2 regions of the Priestia sp. FSL W8-0001 genome follow, and region 2 is predicted to be linked to the other one. Evidence: a T-box and tRNA genes for the amino acid it is inferred to sense, from the RefSeq annotation. Region 2 holds a T-box; the other holds one or more tRNA genes.

Region 1 (3,318 bases), 1.1 Mb from region 2:
TTCCTGAGGAAGGCTCGTCCGCTCAGGGTTAGTCGGGACCTAAGCCGAGGCTGAAAAGCGTAGGCGATGGCCAACAGGTTGATATTCCTGTACCACCTCCCCGCCGTTTGAGTAATGGGGGGACGCAGGAGGATAGAGTAAGCGCGCTGCTGGATATGCGCGTTCAAGCAGTTAGGCTGATGAGTAGGCAAATCCGCTCATCATAAGGCTGAGCTGTGATGACGAGGGAAATATAGTACCGAAGTTCTTGATTCCACACTGCCAAGAAAAGCCTCTAGCGAGGCGGGAGGTGCCCGTACCGCAAACCGACACAGGTAGGCGAGGAGAGAATCCTAAGGTGATCGAGAGAACTCTCGTTAAGGAACTCGGCAAAATGACCCCGTAACTTCGGGAGAAGGGGTGCTCTGGTAGGGTGTATAGCCCGAGAGAGCCGCAGTGAATAGGCCCAGGCGACTGTTTAGCAAAAACACAGGTCTCTGCGAAGCCGCAAGGCGAAGTATAGGGGCTGACGCCTGCCCGGTGCTGGAAGGTTAAGAGGAGGGGTTATCCTTTGGGAGAAGCTCTGAATCGAAGCCCCAGTAAACGGCGGCCGTAACTATAACGGTCCTAAGGTAGCGAAATTCCTTGTCGGGTAAGTTCCGACCCGCACGAAAGGCGTAACGATCTGGGCACTGTCTCAACGAGAGACTCGGTGAAATTATAGTACCTGTGAAGATGCAGGTTACCCGCGACAGGACGGAAAGACCCCGTGGAGCTTTACTGTAGCCTGATATTGAATTTTGGTACAGCTTGTACAGGATAGGTAGGAGCCTGAGAAGCCGGAGCGCTAGCTTCGGTGGAGGCGTCGGTGGGATACTACCCTGGTTGTATTGAAATTCTAACCCGCAGCCCTGATCGGGCTGGGAGACAGTGTCAGGTGGGCAGTTTGACTGGGGCGGTCGCCTCCTAAAGAGTAACGGAGGCGCCCAAAGGTTCCCTCAGAATGGTTGGAAATCATTCGTAGAGTGTAAAGGCACAAGGGAGCTTGACTGCGAGACCTACAAGTCGAGCAGGGACGAAAGTCGGGCTTAGTGATCCGGTGGTTCCGCATGGAAGGGCCATCGCTCAACGGATAAAAGCTACCCCGGGGATAACAGGCTTATCTCCCCCAAGAGTCCACATCGACGGGGAGGTTTGGCACCTCGATGTCGGCTCATCGCATCCTGGGGCTGTAGTCGGTCCCAAGGGTTGGGCTGTTCGCCCATTAAAGCGGTACGCGAGCTGGGTTCAGAACGTCGTGAGACAGTTCGGTCCCTATCCGTCGTGGGCGTAGGAAATTTGAGAGGAGCTGTCCTTAGTACGAGAGGACCGGGATGGACACACCGCTGGTGTACCAGTTGTCTTGCCAAAGGCATCGCTGGGTAGCTATGTGTGGACGGGATAAGTGCTGAAAGCATCTAAGCATGAAGCCCCCCTCAAGATGAGATTTCCCATAGCGCAAGCTAGTAAGATCCCTGAAAGATGATCAGGTTGATAGGTCAGAGGTGGAAGCACGGCGACGTGTGTAGCTGACTGATACTAATCGATCGAGGACTTAACCAAATTAGAAAAGCGAAGGCGACTAATTAGGAGCTGTAGCTAGACAGTAAACTTAGTACTCAGCGAAATGTTATCTAGTTTTGAGAGAACAAGATAAAAAAGTCTTGCTTTTTTTCAAAGAAGTTGTATAATATAATATGTCTGGTGGCGATAGCAGAGAGGTCACACCCGTTCCCATGCCGAACACGGAAGTTAAGTTCTCTAGCGCCGATGGTAGTTGGGACTTTGTCCCTGTGAGAGTAGGACGTTGCCAGGCTGTTATATCAATGGAGGATTAGCTCAGCTGGGAGAGCACCTGCCTTACAAGCAGGGGGTCGGCGGTTCGATCCCGTCATCCTCCACCATGAATATGTTGCCGGTGTAGCTCAACTGGTAGAGCAACTGACTTGTAATCAGTAGGTTGGGGGTTCAAGTCCTCTTGCCGGCACCACTTTCGAGCCATTAGCTCAGTTGGTAGAGCATCTGACTTTTAATCAGAGGGTCGAAGGTTCGAGTCCTTCATGGCTCACCATTTTAAATACACACATGCGGGTGTGGCGGAATTGGCAGACGCGCTAGACTTAGGATCTAGTGTCTTTACGACGTGGGGGTTCAAGTCCCTTCACCCGCACCATTTAATTTCATAATGCGCGGAAGTAGTTCAGTGGTAGAACACCACCTTGCCAAGGTGGGGGTCGCGAGTTCGAACCTCGTCTTCCGCTCCACAAATAAGTCCTGCCGGGGTGGTGGAATTGGCAGACACACAGGACTTAAAATCCTGCGGTAGGTGACTACCGTGCCGGTTCAAGTCCGGCCCTCGGCACCATTTTAATAAGCGCCCGTAGCTCAATTGGATAGAGCGTTTGACTACGGATCAAAAGGTTAGGGGTTCGACTCCTCTCGGGCGCGCCATAAACGGGAAGTAGCTCAGCTTGGTAGAGCACTTGGTTTGGGACCAAGGGGTCGCAGGTTCGAATCCTGTCTTCCCGACCATTTCTGGGGCCTTAGCTCAGCTGGGAGAGCGCCTGCCTTGCACGCAGGAGGTCAGCGGTTCGATCCCGCTAGGCTCCACCAATTTAATACATTTATGATAATATGGCGGTGTAGCTCAGCTGGCTAGAGCGTACGGTTCATACCCGTGAGGTCGGGGGTTCGATCCCCTCCGCCGCTACCATATATAATATACGGAGGAATACCCAAGTCCGGCTGAAGGGATCGGTCTTGAAAACCGACAGGGGTGTTAAAGCCCGCGGGGGTTCGAATCCCTCTTCCTCCGCCATTATATTATTATCAAATTATCGCGGGGTGGAGCAGTCTGGTAGCTCGTCGGGCTCATAACCCGAAGGTCGCAGGTTCAAATCCTGTCCCCGCAACCAAAGTGGTCCCGTGGTGTAGCGGTTAACATGCCTGCCTGTCACGCAGGAGATCGCGGGTTCGATTCCCGTCGGGACCGCCATTATAAAAAGGCTCGGTAGCTCAGTTGGTAGAGCAAAGGACTGAAAATCCTTGTGTCGGCGGTTCGATTCCGTCCCGAGCCACCATCTATATGGCGATTGTGGCGAAGTGGTTAACGCATCGGATTGTGGTTCCGACATTCGTGGGTTCGATTCCCATCAGTCGCCCCATATAATTAAGCGGGTGTAGTTTAATGGTAAAACCTCAGCCTTCCAAGCTGATGTCGTGAGTTCGATTCTCATCACCCGCTCCATAATGGGCCTATAGCTCAGCTGGTTAGAGCGCACGCCTGATAAGCGTGAGGTC
Region 2 (3,318 bases):
ATAAATAATTATTTTAAATTCTTTTTCAAACGAAAGGGTCTGTTTTATCCCATTACGCTATACTAGAAAAATGAAAGGAGGATGTAAAATATGCCAAGAATTGAACTTTCTAGGGTTGGATTCACGCCTTTTCAACGGCTATTAGGTCACAATGTAGATATTATGAATAAATGGTGTGATTTAGGTGATGAGTTAGAAAGAACTCTTAGTCTATCAGCACAGCTAAAGGAAGAAGTAAGGCGCGTATTAGCTGAAAAAAATGGCTGCGCTTATTGTAAAGCAAAAGGTGCGCCAAATCGGAAACAACAAGATGAGAAAACCATGCTGGCGATTGCCTTTGCAGACGTTTTTTTAAAAGAAAAAGGAAGCGTTCCAGATACTGTCTTTGCCGTTTTAAAAGAGGCCTTTAGCGATAAGGAGATTAGCGAGCTTTGTGCTTTTATTTGTTTCACAACCGCTTCTCAATATTATGGAGCTATGCTAGACTTACAGCCATAAAAACTAACAGAGGTTGCATAATGCAACCTCTGTTAGTTTTTAAATGTTTGTTTTATATAACCTTTTCCATTTTTAATTTCTACCTTGGCGAAAGCACCGTTCACAAGCGTAAGCTGAGGAGGCATATGCCCAAAGTCAAGATCATATGCAATAGGTACTTCAAGCTCTTTTAAAAGGGCTTCATACACATCTTCAGCTGTATAGCCTCCGACTGGATGGTTAGCAGTGCTTCGACCAAAAAGTATACCGCTACAATAATCAAACCAACCTGCTAGCTTCATTTGAACGAGTGTACGCCTAAGGTCTGTAGCTGATAGCTCACAGTTTTCAAAATACCAAACGAGCTTTTCACCCTGTAAAAACCTCTGCTGAAAGCTTTTAACATCCCCACATGGTGTGCCAATTGCATGACGGATTACGTCGATACATCCACCAAGTAACCTTCCTTCAATCACAAGCTCTTTGTTCCCAACCATTTTCCACTCGGTAGGTTCGGTTAAATGAAAGACGCAAGGAGATGGATTACTGTGCTGCCATTCTTTTTGAAAATAAGTAGAAGAGTACTGCGTAATACTCTTTCCTTCTTCAAGTTGTAATACTCGTTCCCACATCTTGGTCGTCTCATCCCAGTACTCGCCTCGCAAATCGACTAAATTTGGACCATGAGCTGTTGCAATACCGGTGTTTATGGTTAACGCAAATAGGAATAAGCTTGTATCAGAATAGCCTAAAACCCACTTTGGCTTAATTTCTTGAAATAAAAAGTGCTCAAAAATTTCAATCAAAAGCTCCCCACCCCAAGGCGGAATAATTAAATTTATTTCTTCGTTTTTGAGCATACTCATCAATTCATAAGCTCGCACTTTACCTGAAGCAGACTTTGCTTTTACCTGCGTCCAAACAGTTTGACCGCATTGAACCTTATACCCACGCTCCTCCATTTTGTCACAAGCTGATTGAAACATCTTATGTAAAGCGTCTGGAACCCCCGAAGAAGGAGCGGTTACACCTATGGTAGCGTCATGCTTTAAACGCGGAAATTGAATCATTACTAGCACTCCTTTATTTCTCTCAGCCGAATATGTATTGTTCATTATACCATAATTAACTTTAACTGGGTTATTTTATCTTTATTTTCCTTTTTTTAAAAATCCCTCTTGACTTAAGGAAAATCCATCCATTATAATCATCCGTAAGCATTGATAAGGACATGAATAACTTTTCATTTCTACTCAGAGACTAGGGCCTTTGGCTGCGAGCCCTTTAGAAACAAAGTTGATTTACCACCTTTGAGCTATTGCGGGGAAATGCTTTGCAGACTATCCGTAATCGGGAAATCCGTTATCGTTTTTGAGCACGACGTTTTTTTGTCGTGAAACTAGGGTGGTACCACGACCGCACTCGTCCCTTCTTTTGGGATGAGTGCGGTTTTTTATACAATTTTATAGATGGCGTTGATAAGAATACGAATCTTCTTTTACCTTTTATCCAGAGACTGGGGCCTTTGGCTGTGAGCCCTTTAAAAACAAAGTTGATTTACCATCTTTGAGCTATTGCGGGGAAATGCTTTGCAAACTATCCGTAATCGGGAAATCCGTTATCGTTTTTGAGCACGACGTTTTTTTGTCGTGAAACTAGGGTGGTACCACGACCGCACTCGTCCCTTCTTTTGGGATGAGTGCGTTTTTTTTATTTAATTATGAGGAGGAAAAACATGAGAAACGCAAAACTTGAAAAGCAAAACCATCAGCAGCTAGGAAAAGAGCTTGAACTCTTTTTGACTCTAGAAGAAGCACCCGGCATGCCCTTTTTCTTACCAAACGGCATGGCCATTCGAAACGAACTCGTTAACGATTGGAAACAAAAGCATATTCAAGCTCAATACGCAGAGATTCAAACACCCGTTATGATGAAACAGCATTTATGGGAACAGTCTGGACACTGGGACCACTATCAAGAAAATATGTATTTTTCAAACGTAGATGAACAGAGCTATGCCCTAAAGCCAATGAACTGCCCCGGCGCAATTTTATTGTTTAACAGCAAACGTAGAAGCTACCGAGAGCTTCCGGTTCGTTATGCTGAACTTGGACTCGTACACAGACATGAACTATCTGGATCTTTAAACGGTTTGTTTCGCGTTCGCTCATTTACGCAGGATGACGCACACTTATTTGTTACGCCTGCTCAAATTGAAGCAGAGCTTAATGGTGTCTTAAAGCTGGTTCATGAATTTTATGAGCAGTTTGGCTTTGAGTATAAGATAGAACTTTCAACTCGTCCTGAAAAATACATGGGAGACTTAAGCATGTGGGAACAAGCGGAAGCGTCTCTTGAAAATGTCTTAAAAGTAAGAGGGTTAGCGTACGATATTAATAAAGGAGACGGAGCGTTCTACGGGCCTAAAATTGATTTTCATATTTTAGACTCCCTTGGCCGAAGCTGGCAGTGTGGAACAGTTCAACTGGATTTTCAAATGCCTGAAAAATTCGACTGCACATATATCGGAGAAGATAACAACCCTCATCGCCCAGTAATGATTCATCGCGCAATTTACGGTTCAATCGAGCGTTTTATGGGTATTTTAATCGAGCATTATGGTGGAGACTTCCCTCTTTGGCTTGCACCTGTTCAAGTGAAAATTCTGCCGATTGCTGATGCTCATATAGACTACGCAAATGAAGTTGCACAGCGCTTACGTCAGCATGGAAGACGGGTTGAAGTTGATAGCCGAAAAGAAAAGATTGGCCTTAAAATTAGGGAAGCCACGCTAAGAAAAGCTCCTTATATCGTAATTATTGGCGATCAAGAAGTAGCGAA

What was found. A T-box is a leader RNA that pairs with one kind of tRNA and senses whether it is charged. The one in region 2 lies ahead of thrS (threonine--tRNA ligase), so its partner is inferred to be a tRNA-Thr.
Region 1: it encodes a tRNA-Thr, which carries the amino acid that the T-box ahead of thrS (threonine--tRNA ligase) is inferred to sense. The anticodon was not compared.

Annotation. Positions count from the first base shown of each region.
Region 1 is NZ_JBBPAL010000001.1:3,610,169-3,613,486, reverse strand. It holds rRNA gene MKZ18_RS19050 (23S ribosomal RNA) at 1-1,581, shown strand, start outside; rRNA gene rrf (5S ribosomal RNA) at 1,719-1,834, shown strand; tRNA gene MKZ18_RS19040 (tRNA-Val) at 1,847-1,922, shown strand; tRNA gene MKZ18_RS19035 (tRNA-Thr) at 1,933-2,008, shown strand; tRNA gene MKZ18_RS19030 (tRNA-Lys) at 2,014-2,089, shown strand; tRNA gene MKZ18_RS19025 (tRNA-Leu) at 2,106-2,191, shown strand; tRNA gene MKZ18_RS19020 (tRNA-Gly) at 2,208-2,282, shown strand; tRNA gene MKZ18_RS19015 (tRNA-Leu) at 2,295-2,383, shown strand; tRNA gene MKZ18_RS19010 (tRNA-Arg) at 2,393-2,469, shown strand; tRNA gene MKZ18_RS19005 (tRNA-Pro) at 2,474-2,550, shown strand; tRNA gene MKZ18_RS19000 (tRNA-Ala) at 2,556-2,631, shown strand; tRNA gene MKZ18_RS18995 (tRNA-Met) at 2,655-2,731, shown strand; tRNA gene MKZ18_RS18990 (tRNA-Ser) at 2,744-2,836, shown strand; tRNA gene MKZ18_RS18985 (tRNA-Met) at 2,857-2,933, shown strand; tRNA gene MKZ18_RS18980 (tRNA-Asp) at 2,938-3,013, shown strand; tRNA gene MKZ18_RS18975 (tRNA-Phe) at 3,023-3,098, shown strand; tRNA gene MKZ18_RS18970 (tRNA-His) at 3,107-3,182, shown strand; tRNA gene MKZ18_RS18965 (tRNA-Gly) at 3,192-3,265, shown strand; tRNA gene MKZ18_RS18960 (tRNA-Ile) at 3,270-3,318, shown strand, end outside.
Region 2 is NZ_JBBPAL010000001.1:2,532,638-2,535,955, forward strand. It holds gene MKZ18_RS13505 (carboxymuconolactone decarboxylase family protein) at 91-498, shown strand; gene MKZ18_RS13510 (S66 family peptidase) at 531-1,547, opposite strand; T-box leader at 1,689-1,910, shown strand; gene thrS (threonine--tRNA ligase) at 2,213-3,318, shown strand, end outside.